3 regions of the Solibacillus kalamii genome follow, and region 2 is predicted to be linked to each of the others. Evidence: riboswitches for the same ligand, from Rfam matches in the RefSeq annotation. Region 2 holds a riboswitch; each other region holds the start of a gene.
The links. A riboswitch is a leader RNA that binds a small molecule or an ion and turns the genes downstream of it on or off. The one in region 2 is predicted to bind cobalamin.
Positions count from the first base shown of each region.

Region 1 (4,836 bases), on a different contig from region 2:
TGTTGAATTTAAAGATGTAACACCAAATCATCCAAACTATGCGGCTATTTCCAAATTGCAGCAAGCGGGGGTCATTCATGGTTCAGACGGTTTATTTAGACCAAATGATACACTGACACGCGGCCAAATGGCAAAAATTTTAGTGCTGGCATCGAACTTTACGCCAGGCGGGAAAAAAACATTCCCTGACGTTCCACGTACTTACTGGGCGCATGACTATATTGCTGCACTTGCAGATCTTAATATTGTGGGTGGAAGTAACGGTCAATTTATTCCGAACGGTGCTGTTACTCGCGGTCAATTTGTAGGAATGCTGGATAAGGCATTGAAAGTAATGGGGAAATAATAAGACAAAAAAATCAGCCGTGTTGCGGCTGATTTTTGTTTTTTTTAAGATTGAAAAATAATTTACGGAGAATTACAAAAAAATGTGTTCTGAAAATCCGTCTAAATTACAAACCGACTAACTTCATTAATTTTTTATAACGTCTATCCCCAAGCAGCTTCTGAATTTTTTTTAAAACTTCTTTTGGAACGCCGGTAAGAGCCCAACTAATATTGGCATGCTTCAGAATTTTTTGCAGCTTCTGAACTTCTTCAATGCTCAATTCAAGCCCCTGCTGTTTGGCGAAATCTTGCAGTTGCCTGTCATTCATTCCTTTCAGGTTATCAAGCCATTGTAACATTTGAATTGTCTTCATCCTTTCAAGTTTATCCCGCATTAACGGGTAGTAATTTATCTGCCTGGAAAGCGTATCGGCAGAGCCAAGACTCCCGCCTCTAGACTTAAGCAGGGCGAAAAGGATAGGCGGGAGGTCAACTACCCGTAAAAGCCCGATTGGTTAAACTAACTTTCAGTGGGGGATGAGAAAAATCCCCCCTGATTGAAGTTCAACTTTAATTCCTTTACATGAACAAAAAACTGCATTATACTAACATGATGTAAATCGTAATGATTTTGAATTAGAAAGAAGCGAACGAAATGAAAAAACCATTGATAGAATTGAAAGATGTTTCCTTTCAATATGAATACACACAAGCATTGAAAAATATTTCACTACGTGTCAATGAAGGCGATTTTTTAGCATTAATTGGGCAAAACGGCTCCGGTAAATCGACACTTTTGAAATTAATTTTAGGACTGTTAAAGCCTATGTCAGGGGAAATTAAATTATTTGGTGAAAAAGCAAGCCATTTTAAACACCGCGAATGGATTGGCTATGTTTCGCAAAAATCCAATGCCTTTAACTCGGGGTTTCCTGCAACGGTCGAAGAAGTCGTGAAAAGTGGTTTATCGCAAAAGGTAGGGCTGTTTAAACGCTATCCAAAAGATGCGGATATTTTGGTGAAAGGTGCTTTAAAAGATGTCGGCATGGAGAAATTTCTAAAACGGAATATTGGACAGCTTTCCGGCGGGCAGCAGCAGCGTGTGTTCATTGCACGTGCTTTAGTGTCGGATCCGAAGCTTCTTATTTTGGATGAACCGACAGTCGGAATTGACCGAGAAAATGTGCAGGCATTCTATGATATGCTCGCACATTTAAATAAGCATCACAATATGACGATGATTTTAGTTACCCATGATGTGGACACGGTTTCGGATCGTGTCAGTCATGTAGCGTGCTTAAATCAGTCGATTCATTTCCACGGGTACAAAAATGATTTTGATACGATTTCGGAAGAACAGATTGCTAGCTGGAACGGCCACTCTGTTCGAAAGATTCATTAAGAGGAGCAGGCCGTTATGATTGAAGCTATATTAGACTATGAATTTTTACAAAATGCCTTTTTCTCAGGGCTAGTTATTGGAGTAATCGCACCATTGCTTGGTGTATTTATCGTAGTAAGACGTTTATCGCTAATTGCAGATGCACTGTCGCATGTAACACTGGCGGGGATTGCCGGGAGCCTGTACTTGAGCCAATCGTTTGCAGCGCTGGCTTTGCTGAACCCGATTTATTTAGGGATTATCGCGTCTGTAAGTGGTTCGATCTTAATTGAACGATTACGCCGACTATATAAACATTATGAAGAACTTGCGATACCAATTATTATGTCGGGCGGAATCGGTGTGAGTGCCATTTTAATATCACTTGCAAGCGGATTTAATACCGATTTAATGAGCTATTTATTTGGCTCTGTATCGGCTGTATCGCGTCAGGATCTATATGTTGTGCTGGCAATTGCAGTCGTAGTTGTATTATTTTTGATTCTATTTTTTAAAGAGCTTTTCGTATTGTCATTCGATGAGGAATATGCGAAAGCGAGCGGTTTACCTGCGAAATGGATTCATTTATTGTTCATGATCGTTGTCGCACTCGTTATCGCAGCAAGTATGCGTATTGTCGGGATTCTGCTTGTTTCAAGCTTAATGACATTGCCGGTAGCTGCAGCGATGCGTTTAGCTCGCGGTTTTAAAGAAGCAATTATTTTAGCGATTGTATTTGGAGAGCTGGCAGTAGTAATCGGACTCATTTCTGCATTTTACCTGAACTTGGCACCGGGTGGAACAATTGTTGTCACATCCATTTTAATCTTGTTATTAGTAATTTTAATCAAAAAGCTTGTTTTGAAATTCACAATTAAATCGGAAGGGGAAGAGGTACTGTGAATGCAGCGCGCGCATGGGAAATATTAAAGGATAATGGCTATAAAAAGACGGATAAACGAGAGTTGATTTTGGGTATGTTTGCAGCTACAGACAAATATTTGACTGCCCGTGATTTGTTATCAGTATTGAAAAAAGATTTCCCTGGGATGAGTTTCGATACAATTTACCGAAACCTCGCTACTTTCGTGGAGCTTGATATTTTAGAAGAAACAGAATTAAACGGTGAGCGTAACTTCCGTATGCATTGTGAGTCGGATCATCATCACCACCATTTTATTTGCCGTGATTGCGGGAATGTAAAGGAACTGTCTGTTTGCCCGATGGAAATGCTCGGTGAAAAGCTGCCGGGTTATGCTGTAGAAGCACACAAATTTGAGATTTATGGCAAATGTCCGGATTGTTTGTAAATTTCCATTGCATATTTCTGTTAATATGCTAAAGTGATTAAGACAAATTGAATAAATTTGCAGGAAAAAGATGCATTATGCATAAATGGGAATTCGGTGTAAATCCGAAGCTATTTCCGTAACTGTAAGCGTTGATGAAAATAAGTGTGAGACCACTGCTAATATAGCGGGAAGGTACTTATGAGTAAAGTGAAACGCAGAGCCAGGAGACCAATCTTTTTCTTATCGTAACATCCCTCTTCGGAATTAAAGAGAATGTACGGCAGTCACTGATCGAATGAGCATCCTTTTGCAGCACTCTTTTCTGATTTTTGAAGCCATCCATTTTCTTGGGTGGCTTTTTTTCGTACACTCATAATTTCGTGAGGCACTACTTGAAGTGAGGGGAATTTTATGAAAAAGGATATCCGTTTTTCCTGTTATCCGTTTATGCGGGAAAAATCAAGCTGCGTCGACTATGAAATCCGCACCGATTCTTTAACAACGCGAATCGGTACAGTCTTTCCGACGTTAGTTGATGATGCTTCCGGTCAGCTCGTTTTGGAAGATTTGAGGAGAATCCAACCGTTAGCTTACCATGCCAATGGTTCGGTACGCGGTAAATTAGCCATTACATTTGAGGATTTGCAATGGCTAAGCGATCGATACGATTTTTATGTAAGTGAAGTTGGAGAAGCGATTCAGCAGTTTGTACTGCCACAAGGAATCGAAAGTGCAGCAAGACTGCATATTTGCCGCAGTGAGGCGAAAAAGTCTTACAGGGCATTACATAAAGTGAGCGAAGAAAGAGAAGTGGATGAAATTTTGTTTGATTTTCTCGGGCTGCTTGCCAATGTGTTTTTTGTCATGGCGGTCTTTATGAATCAGCAGCATCAACAAGAGGAAATTCCATTCATCTCAAAATCTTATCCGACGAAAAAGAAAAAAGGGGTTGCAACAAATGAAATTTAACAACAAATGGATTGTTGCTTTAGCGGCAACATTATTATTAGCAGCATGCGGATCAAATGATGAAAAATCAGAAAATAACGTAAAAAAAGAGGAACAGTCTGCTTCGAAAAGTGAAGGTGCACCGTATACAGTTGTTGATGATCGTGGTGTTGAAGTAACATTCGATGAAGTACCGGAAACGATTATTTCCCTGCAGCCTAGCAATACAGAAATTTTGTTTGAGCTGGGTGTAGGTGAACAAATTATCGGGGCAACAGAATATGATACATATCCGGAAGCCGCACAAAAAATTGAGCGTGTGTCGACTTCAACTGCCATCAATGCAGAGCGAATTCTGGAATTAAATCCGGATGTCGTTGTTGCCTATACAATCGGGGAGGAAGCACAAATTGCCCAATTGGAAGATGCAGGTTTAAAAGTGTTTGTAATTGCTTCGGCTGCGACATTTGATGATGTATATTCGGATATTATCCAACTGTCCGAAGTAATGGATGTAAAAGAAAAAGGCGAAGAAATTGTAGCCGACATTAAAGCACAAATCGAAACAGTACAAGAAAAAACAGCGACAATCGATACGAAGAAAAAAGCATATTATGAAGTTTCGCCAGCTCCGGATCTTTGGACTACCGGCAGCAGTACGTTCCAGCAGGAAATAATGGATCACGCCAATGTTGAAAATATTTTTGCTGATCAGACGAGCTGGATTAGTGTGGCGGAAGAAGATGTCATTACTCGTAATCCTGAAATTATTATTACACCGGCAACCTATATGGAAAATGCAGTTGATGAGATTCTAGGACGCACTGGTTGGGATAAAATACAGGCAGTTTCAGAAAAGGCGGTTTATCTAGTCGATGGAGATATTAT
Region 1 covers NZ_NHNT01000001.1:11,166-16,001, reverse strand. The annotation lists gene CBM15_RS00105 (leucine-rich repeat protein) at 1-346, shown strand, start outside; gene CBM15_RS00100 (hypothetical protein) at 453-686, opposite strand; gene CBM15_RS00095 (metal ABC transporter ATP-binding protein) at 983-1,729, shown strand; gene CBM15_RS00090 (metal ABC transporter permease) at 1,745-2,611, shown strand; gene CBM15_RS00085 (Fur family transcriptional regulator) at 2,608-3,018, shown strand; cobalamin riboswitch at 3,070-3,251, shown strand; gene CBM15_RS00080 (hypothetical protein) at 3,412-3,969, shown strand; gene CBM15_RS00075 (ABC transporter substrate-binding protein) at 3,959-4,836, shown strand, end outside.
Region 1: another riboswitch for cobalamin. It lies ahead of CBM15_RS00080 (hypothetical protein); the one in region 2 lies ahead of CBM15_RS11650 (glutaredoxin family protein).

Region 2 (4,836 bases):
ACTCCCTGTTCTTTTGCTTTATCGATAAGCATATTTGCGTCGACTAGCAGTAGTTCACCTGTCCCCACAAAAGCGGTAATTTGTCCGATGTCTTTTAGTTCTCCATGCACAGGACTTATTTTGTAGTCGGTTAACTCCAAGCCATCCGCCCATAACCTGCCAAGTTCCTGTGCACCTATCACTCCTAGCATGGGATCGAGTTTTTCAAGTTCTTTATAGCGCGGGTCTTCCCCTCGTACATCTAGCCAGGCAGAGTGTAGAACAATATGCTGCGGCTGCTTTTTCGAACATCGCTTTACATCCTGAGCCAACGCCAATGCCAACCCGCCTCCAGCAGAATCCCCCATAAAAATAAACGGTGCATCGTATTTTAAAACGAGATGATCATATAAGTCATGGATGGCAACAAAGCACTCTTTATGTGTATGTTTAGGCAACTTCGGATAAATCGGCACAACAATCGTGAAGTTTGACTCCTGTGCAAGCTTTACTAAATAACGCCAATGAAAAATCAGTGGATCATTAATATACGCTCCGCCGTGGAAATAGTAGATGACCTTTTCCGGTGATTGTTGTTCATTAATTGTGTAATAGTAAATGCCATTTAATTCGTCTTTCTGTATTTGATGCTGATCTCTGAATTTAGCATCAAATTCATACGGTTTCTCGTTATGCTTCATTGCAATAAAATCATCGAGCAGACGCAAATCCATAAATTTTTTCTTTGTTCCGCGTAGTATTAAGAACTTCTCAAACAACACACTTTGCACGCTTCGCATACAATGCCTCCATCCAATTTTTTCTACTATGATTCTTATCCATTCGACTAAAATTGATTGATCACCTTCTAAACGGATAAACGTTTCTATTTATCCTTATGCATACTTAGTACCTATTAGAAAAAAGTGTCGATTGTTTTAAGCACATTATTATCTCAATAAAACAAATCGCGATATAATTCTGAAACTTTTTCCCGACTTATCCGTAAATTAGGTAATAAATTCTAAAGGAGGGAATGATGGTGCTCATTGGATTTTACAGTGCTCTAATAATTTTCACTTTATTATTTATCATTGCAGCTTTCTTTTTTATACGGCAGTTCGTAAATAAGAAATCCTCCCCCTATAACATGAATACGTTTATGCTTGGTGTGCTAACGCTGTTCATGCTGATTGTAACGGGTATTTATGGATATGATTTTTATCATCTACAAGCGGGCAATCAGAAATTTGCGGAGGGGATTTGTGAAATCAACTTTGTAAACGGTCATGGGAGAAGTATTGATACGACTGAAGTAAAGATTGAAGATAATCTTTATAACATAAAGTCCGGTACTTACAAAGATCTGCCTGATGGGCGTTATAATTGTGAACTTTCGTATTTACCGATTTCAAAAATTGTGACACAGATCGATATTCAGTCAAAAGGAGAGGAAGGAAACTAATATGGTTGATTTAGATTTTTTAATTCAGTACGGATTCATATTATTAGTGATTTCAATTACGACACTTGTCTTGTCTATGTATTTCCGGAAAAAGCCGAAAGTGGATAAAGGATTTAAGTTTGCCTATCATGGCCTATCATATCGCCGTAAATTTTTACGCACGATTTATTCAATCCCGTTTTGTATTTTTCCGTTAGCGATCATTTATTATTTTGAAAGGTTTTCCGCTAACTTTATATTTGTTACGCTGTTGCTCGTGATCGTATTTGTTTTTCAAATGTCATACAATTATATAAAGTGGAAAAAAGAAGATTAAAAGCCTGTGTTCATCCGAAAGCAGGCTTTTTTTCATTATTTCACTCCGCTCGAACCAAAGCCCTTATCACCGCGCTCCGTATCCGACAGTTTGTCTGTTTCTTCAATGAAAACTTGCAGAACATATTGAATGACTAGCTGGGCGATGCGCATTCCTTTCTCAATCGTAAAAGGTTCTTTCCCGTGATTGATTAAAATCACGCCGATTTCACCGCGATAGCCTGCATCGATGGTACCTGGACTATTTAACACCGTAATCCCATGTTTGAGTGCCAATCCGCTACGTGGGCGTACTTGCGCTTCTGTTCCCTCCGGCAGTTCGATTTGAAGACCGGTTTTAATTAATCCGTATTCACCAGGCAGTAAAACTCTTTCTTCAACCGCACTTAAATCCATCCCTGCATCCCCTTCCCGTGCCTGTTTCGGCAATACAGCATTCGGGTGGGTTTTCTTAATTTTTAATTGAATCGACATATTCAACCAACTTTCTCATTTATAAAATCTATTTACATGCAGTTATAACAAAACCATATTTTTTCTTTATTTTCAATAGGGAGTTTTCTAGAATTCTTAATGGATTTATGTTATCTTTCTTTAGGCTCTTTACTTTTATGTTGTTAAAGCTTATACTCAATTCAACTATATATTGTGTTTTTTTATCACGGTACTACTAAATGTAGTTTAAAAGGGAAGTTTGGTGTGAATCCAACGCTGTCCCCGCAACTGTAAATGCTGACTGAAGACGAATAGACCACTGTGCAATGCATGGGAAGGTATGTCTGACGAATGAAGCAAAGCCAGGAGACCTGCCGCGTTAAAACTACGTACATTTCTTCGGGGAATAGGAAATGGAGGCGCTCTTTTACTCGTTTCCATTTCAAGCTATCCTGTTTTCCGGGATAGCTTTTTTTGTTTTTTCTGCATGTTCCCCCATGACATGTGCACCACAATTACTAGTAATATTTAAATAGCGAGGGGTTCTATTATGAAACTTTATACGAAAACAATTTGTCCAAAATGCCTATGGGTAAAATCGGAGCTCGATGCTGCCAACTTGGAGGTCGAGGTTATTAATATTGACCATGATGAGAGTGCAAAACAAATAGTACTCGATGCAGGTTTTTTGTCTGTGCCGTTATTTGAAATCAACGGTGAATTTATCGCAGAGCCGACGTCAATTATCGATCGCATTTCTGAAATGACCGCATGATCATATTTGCTTCACGTACTGGTAATGTACGATCCATCGTGCAAAAACTCGGCTTGCCCGCAAAGGATCTGGCGGAAGTAGAGAAAATGGATGAACCGTATCTTCTATTTACGTATACGGATGGATTAGGCTCTGTTCCCCCTATCGTCGACCAGTTCATGACTGCGAACTTTGATCTATGCAAAGGAATTATCGTAAGCGGAAACCGTAATTTCGGTCATGCTTTTTTCGGCCGTGCAGGTGACCTTTTAGCTGCACAATACGGAATTCCGTTAATCGAAAAAGTGGAAATGCGAGGAACTCCGGCGAATTATGAAGCGATTACAGATTACTACTACTCCATTTGGAAAGAGGCATCGATATGAAACAATATTTAAAATTAAATAACGATATTCTAAACCGTTACCGTGCTACCGGTGAATTGGATCTGGCGAAAGACAAAGAAGCAACACGCCGCTATTTCCTGGAAGACGTGAATGTCCGTTTACGCTACTTTATCGATATCGAGGAAAAAGTGCGTTATTTAGTCGATGAAGGCTATTACGAAAAAGAATTTTTGGAATTGTACTCGATGGACTTTATTAAACAAATGTACAAAAAAGCCTATTCCTACAAGTTCCGGTTTCCTTCATTCATGAGTGCTTCGAAGTTCTACGAAAGCTATGCGATGAAAAGCCGGGACGGAAAAGAAATTCTGGAAAAGTATGAAGACCGAATCGTCATTATCGCCCTGTATTTAGCACAAGGCGATGAAGCATTGGCTGAAAAGGCCATTGAAGCGGTCATGACTGCCTACCAGCCGGCAACCCCAACTGCCCTAAACAGCGGGAAAAAAGCGCGCGGTGAGCTAGTTTCATGTTTTAAACTAACGATGGACGATACGATGAACTCAATCGCCGAGAATATCGGCTATTGTCTTGAACTTTCCCGCTTAGGCGGCGGTGTCGGGGTAAACTTGACCGATCTGCGTCCGTTGGGAGATCCGATTAAAGGAATTTTAAACCGTGCGAGCGGGGTTATGCCTGTTGCAAAACTGCTGGAAAATTCGTTCTCGTATTCGAATCAGCTTGGCCAAAGAAATGGTTCCGGAGTCGTCTATCTAAATGTTTTCCACGGTGATATTGAAGCGTTCATCTCTTCCAAGAAACCAAATGCCGACGATAAAATCCGATTAGCTACATTATCTACAGGGATTATTCTTCCCGATATTTTCTTTGAATTAATGCGCCGCGATAAAGATATCGTATTGTTCAGTTCTTATGATATTTTCAAAGAATACGGCAAACGCATGTCGGAAATTTCGATTACGGAAATGTACTACGAATTTTTGGATAATCCAAACATCCGTAAACTGAAACGTTTAAACGCCCGTAAATTGTATACGGAAATTAAAAAGGCGCAATTTGAATCGGGTTACCCGTTCGAAATATTCGATGATAATGTCAATAACACCCACCCATTAAAGGAAATCGGGCGTGTGAAGATGTCGAATCTATGCACCGAAATTCTTCAGTATCAGCAAACAAGCGTTGTTACCGATCAAAACGAGCCGAATGAATACGGCCTAGATGTATCTTGTAACTTAGGTTCGATCGACATTCACGAAGCAACGAAAGTTCAGGATTTCGGACAGCTTGTCGATACGGCAATGCGTCTTTTGACGAATGTTTCAACGATGACCGATATCGTCAACGTCCCTTCTGTATCCAAAGCCAACAAAGTGATGCACTCTGTCGGATTGGGTGTTATGAACTTGCATGGACACCTTGTACAAAGCGGAATCCGTTATGGTTCCAAAGAGTCGATCGAATTTATCGATGCGTTTATGGAATCACTGAACTATCACTCATTAAAAGCATCAATGGAA
Region 2 covers NZ_NHNT01000007.1:131,024-135,859, forward strand. The annotation lists gene CBM15_RS11630 (alpha/beta hydrolase fold domain-containing protein) at 1-779, opposite strand, end outside; gene CBM15_RS11635 (hypothetical protein) at 1,019-1,444, shown strand; gene CBM15_RS11640 (hypothetical protein) at 1,446-1,760, shown strand; gene dut (dUTP diphosphatase) at 1,796-2,233, opposite strand; cobalamin riboswitch at 2,405-2,587, shown strand; gene CBM15_RS11650 (glutaredoxin family protein) at 2,745-2,969, shown strand; gene nrdI (class Ib ribonucleoside-diphosphate reductase assembly flavoprotein NrdI) at 2,966-3,334, shown strand; gene nrdE (class 1b ribonucleoside-diphosphate reductase subunit alpha) at 3,331-4,836, shown strand, end outside.

Region 3 (4,836 bases), on a different contig from region 2:
TTTTGCGGCAACCATATTTTTCAATGATGCAATGGTCTCTTGTTCCGTACGAGTTTTCAGACCACAATCGGGATTGATCCAAAATTGTTCTTTTGCGATTACTTTTTTACTATTTTCTATAATAGTTGCCATTTCTTCCACAGTTGGAATACGCGGGCTATGAATATCATATACACCTAAGCCAATTCCAAGTCCATATGGTGTTTCTTTTAGTACTTTTATCAGCTCCCCATGACTTCGTGACGTTTCAATTGAAATTACATCCGCATCCAATGCTTCTATAACATCAATAAAATCGTTAAATTCGCAATAACACATATGTGTATGAATCTGGGTCGTTTCACGCACACCGCTTGTCGCTAATTTAAATGCAGCTACACTCGCATCGATATAAGCCTTATGCAGACTTTTACGGATTGGCATGCCTTCTTTCAAAGCAGGTTCATCTACTTGAATAATATTGATTCCCGCATTTTCAAGTGCCCTTACTTCTTCTCTTAATGCCAGGCCGATTTGATAAGCAACTTCTGAGCGCGCTAAATCATTTCTTACAAATGACCAGTTTAAAATTGTAACGGGTCCTGTCAGCATCCCTTTGACCGGTTTTTCCGTAAGTAATTGTGCCGCACTTACTTCCTTAACTGTCATCGGTTCTATCCATTCAACATCTCCGTAAATAATTGGAGGTTTTACACAACGCGATCCGTACGAAACTACCCATCCATTTTTCGTAAACGCAAATCCGTTTAATTTTTCACCAAAAAATTCCACCATGTCTGTTCGCTCGAATTCCCCATGAACAAAGACATCAAGGCCAAGTTGCTCCTGAATCGCAATCCAACGTGCCGTTTCATTCGCGTTGAATGCTTCATACTCTGTTGTTGTAATTTCCCCTTTTCGCCATAAACTACGGTTTTTCTTAACTTCTGCAGATTGCGGGAAGCTCCCGATTGTTGTTGTCGGATAGTCTGGTAACTGTAAAAAGGCACGTTGTAGCTTACTGCGCTTGTCGTAGTTATCAGTTCGTTTAAATGCTTCCGGTGTTAATTCGTTTACTTGTGCATGTACAGCTTTCTTTTTTCTCGATTCATGAAGTGCCAATGTGCGGATTGCTTTTTCGCTTTCTAAAAATGCCTGGATATGAGGGACTTCGGGCTGAAGAATTTTCCCTTTGATCATTTGCAGTTCCGTTATTTTTTCATTGGCGAATGCTAAAGCATTTAGCAGCTCTGGCACAATGCCATCCTCTCCTGCTGTTGTAACTGGCACATGCTGAAGACTGCACGATGTTTGTAGATAGATTGGTGAAAATGGTACATAGGAACGTATTTCCGCTATTAGTGCCAACTGCTTCTGCAGCTCGGCTCTCCATATGTCCCGACCATTAATAATACCTGCATATAGAACTTTATCTTTTGGAAAACCAAACTTCTTTAACGCTGCTAGATTTTCATTTTTCCCATGAACAAAGTCCAGTCCAAAGCCATCAACAGGCAAATCAATCAATGTTTCATAGTCGGATAACGCTTCAAAATAAGTTGTGCAGATCGTTTCAACTGTCAGTCCGTTTAATACTTGATGATAGAAATGCTGAACTAATGCTATTTCTTCGGACGTAAGGTCTTTTGTAAGGCTTGGTTCTTCAAGCTGGATCGACGTTGCACCACTTGCTTCCAACGACTGAAGCAACTCTTTATATACCATTACCAGCTGCTGAATATAGTGTTGTTTTTGTTCTTGGCCAATACCTTTCGTCAGTTTATAAAATGTAAATGGACCGATAATAGTCACACGAGGGATTATGCCGAATGTTTCGATTGCCTCCTGAATATATTGCGCGTAAACATTGTGTTGCAATGCCAGTTGCTGTCCTTCGTATTCAGGTACAATATAGTGATAATTCGTGTTGAACCATTTCGTCATTTCACTTGCCACCACATTTTCAGCACCGCGCGCCATTGCAAAATACGCTGTTAAATGATGCTGCAATGATAGATGGTCGTATCTAGATGGAATCATATTAAACATAAAGGCTAAGTCAAGCATACGGTCATAGTATGTAAAATCTCCTACCGTTAAAATATCCAGCCCTAAATCCTGTTGCTGCTGAAGTTGAGCGATGCGTAAGTTTTTCATTTCCTGTTCAAAACTTCCTAAAGACAATTGTTCTTTCCAAAACGCCTCTGTTATACGCTTCCATTCACGATTTTGTCCAATATACGGATAGCCAATTACTGCTGTTTTCATAAACAATTCCTCCTTAAATTTGTTACATAAAAACCAAAACCCCTCTTTCAAAATGAAAGAGGGGTGTGAATGTTTAAGAGATTGACAATAAAAACCTTTGCATAATCAAAGGAGTTCTGTCTCACTTTCGCACAAAATCACCACCTATTTCCACGTAGGTATTGGCGTGTACTAGTTTCCGGCAGGTCTCCTGGCTCATCATCAACGTTCTTGTGACCCTTCCCATCAATAGACAGTGGTTGAATATCACGAACTCCGATTTACAGTTGCGGGACAGCACCAGACTTTCACTGGTTTCCCTTTTAAGCTTGTTCTCACAAGCACCGTAACTTACACAGTATGCAATTTCGTATACTATATCATAGAATTTGAGTTTTGAAAATTCTTTTTATTTAGCGTCCTATACGAGGATATGCGGGGTTGAAATGATTTCAGTGGATGCTGTGTGCTTTTTATTAGAAGAAATTTGTTTATTTTAGCACTTCTTCGGATGATTTTAGAAAAGTTGACATACTTATTAGCTAATCTGGAACTGATTTTAGCATATCCTGCTCCTTTATTAGAAAATCAGCAACTTATTAGAAAATCGGTGGATTTATTAGCACATTTAAATTTTTATTAGAAAAGCCCTCACTCAGCAAAAAACTTGCTCAAAAAGCAGCTGCACTTTTTTCGCAAGTTAATCTAACATTTCACTATTATTTTAGACGTTCTTCAATGAGTGCTTCCATATCACTTGCAATCGTTTCATATGGAACACCATCTTCGCCTGTGCCATAGCCTGAATAGTTTTTCACGGCGATTCCTTTTTCATCAACTAGGAAAAATGTATCGGCATGGATAACTTGATCGTTCCCTTCAATCGACTGGACAGGTGTTTTAAATGAGTTTCTGCCAAACTGCTCAATAAATTTTTGATCGTATCCTGTCAGCATATGCCATTTTGATTCATCCACTGGTGTATGGCGCGATAAATATTCTGTCAAACGCGCCGGTGTGTCGTAGTCCGGATCAACGGAAAACGCGACAATTTTATAATCTTCCAGCCCTTTTTTCTCGAGATGATCCTGGACACGGGTCATATTCATTGTCATTGGCGAGCAAATTGTTGTACAGCTTGTGAAGATGAACATTGCAAGCCATGGTTCCCCTTTTAGGCTGTCCAGTGTCACTTCATTGTTCCGGTGATCGGTCATCGTAAACTCGCTAATTTCAAAGTTGGTCGTCGGTTTAAACTGATAATTGCTGCATGCTGTAAGTACAGTTGCTGCCAAGAGCATAAGTGCGAATACTATGTTTTTCGTTTTCATTTCTCTCTCTCCACTCTTTGAACATTACTCTCATCTTACCCAATATTTAGTATATTCTCAATAGTTATTGGAAGAAAGGACGTGTGTCAACATTGTGAAGAGTTTCTCACGCTCTATCTGCAGGATGATGTAATGATACGAGTGCTGTATGAATCGCTTCAAGTTTTGTTTCTATCCGATACAGTAAATAAAAAGATATAAAGATCGGAAACGTTACTTCCTGAAGAATGGCAATCCACTGGTCCATTATAATCCCTCCATTTTTATTTAAAGAAGCCGGCAAAGCATCACACTTCGCCGGCCTTGCTATTAGCTGATCAGTTCAATTGCTGTTACATTACGCTCAACGATACGCGCAGATTTTTTTACATTGAACAAAAATCCGTCTTTCGAAAATACCGCCTGATCAATAATTGTTTGCATCGCTGCATTCACTTCAGCCTCCGTTAAATTCGGCTTCGGATCATTAATATTGATCGTCATCGTGCTTCCTGCAATGTTGGCAAATGTTAATTGTAAAACTTGTGCCATAAGCTCACCTCCTTTTCTTTACTACACTTGATTAAGCTGTAATCGTTTCTTTCTGCGTTTTCACAGATTCGATATAATCGTAATCTGTTAAGCCGACGATTGTTGTCCCAACTGTGTATAGCTGCTGGGCTGTTGCGTTTCTTTCCAAGTTACGGAATGTGGAACTTTTAATCATCGGCTCATTAAATTCATCAAGCCCTATCTGATAATAAACTGTCAACGTCGCAGATAAAAATCCGAATTCATTCATGTTTCTCACCTCCTTGCCCTATATATGTCATGATTTACAGAAAAAAGGGACAATGACGATGAAAAAAATTACAAAAACTTATATAATAGACAATAATGAGGTTTATCACCAATAGATTAGTAGAAGAAATTTCGTAGACAATATTAAGTAATGAGGTGAACATTGTGGGCTTAGATGGCTGGTTTTTATGGTTTATTTTATTTTGGGTTGTAGTATTGATTTCGCTTATGGGGATTGGCGGCTTTTTTATGTTCCGCAAGTTTTTGAAGGCCCTGCCGAAACAGGATGGTAAATCGGATTTAGATTGGCAAAACATATACTTAGATAAAACGATTCATCTATGGGGTGAAGATGAAAAACAATTACTTACCGAGCTTGTTAGTCCTGTACCAGAGTTATTCCGGCAAGTTGCCAAAGAAAAGATTGCCGGTAAAATCGGTGAAATCGCCCTGAATGAACGTGCCACAAAAATCGACTTGGACTTAATTATTCGTGGCT
Region 3 covers NZ_NHNT01000003.1:134,841-139,676, forward strand. The annotation lists gene metE (5-methyltetrahydropteroyltriglutamate--homocysteine S-methyltransferase) at 1-2,247, opposite strand, end outside; cobalamin riboswitch at 2,411-2,590, opposite strand; gene CBM15_RS07635 (SCO family protein) at 2,946-3,557, opposite strand; gene CBM15_RS07640 (YvrJ family protein) at 3,664-3,804, opposite strand; gene CBM15_RS07645 (DUF2922 domain-containing protein) at 3,867-4,088, opposite strand; gene CBM15_RS07650 (DUF1659 domain-containing protein) at 4,120-4,338, opposite strand; gene CBM15_RS07655 (DUF2621 domain-containing protein) at 4,503-4,836, shown strand, end outside.
Region 3: another riboswitch for cobalamin. It lies ahead of metE (5-methyltetrahydropteroyltriglutamate--homocysteine S-methyltransferase); the one in region 2 lies ahead of CBM15_RS11650 (glutaredoxin family protein).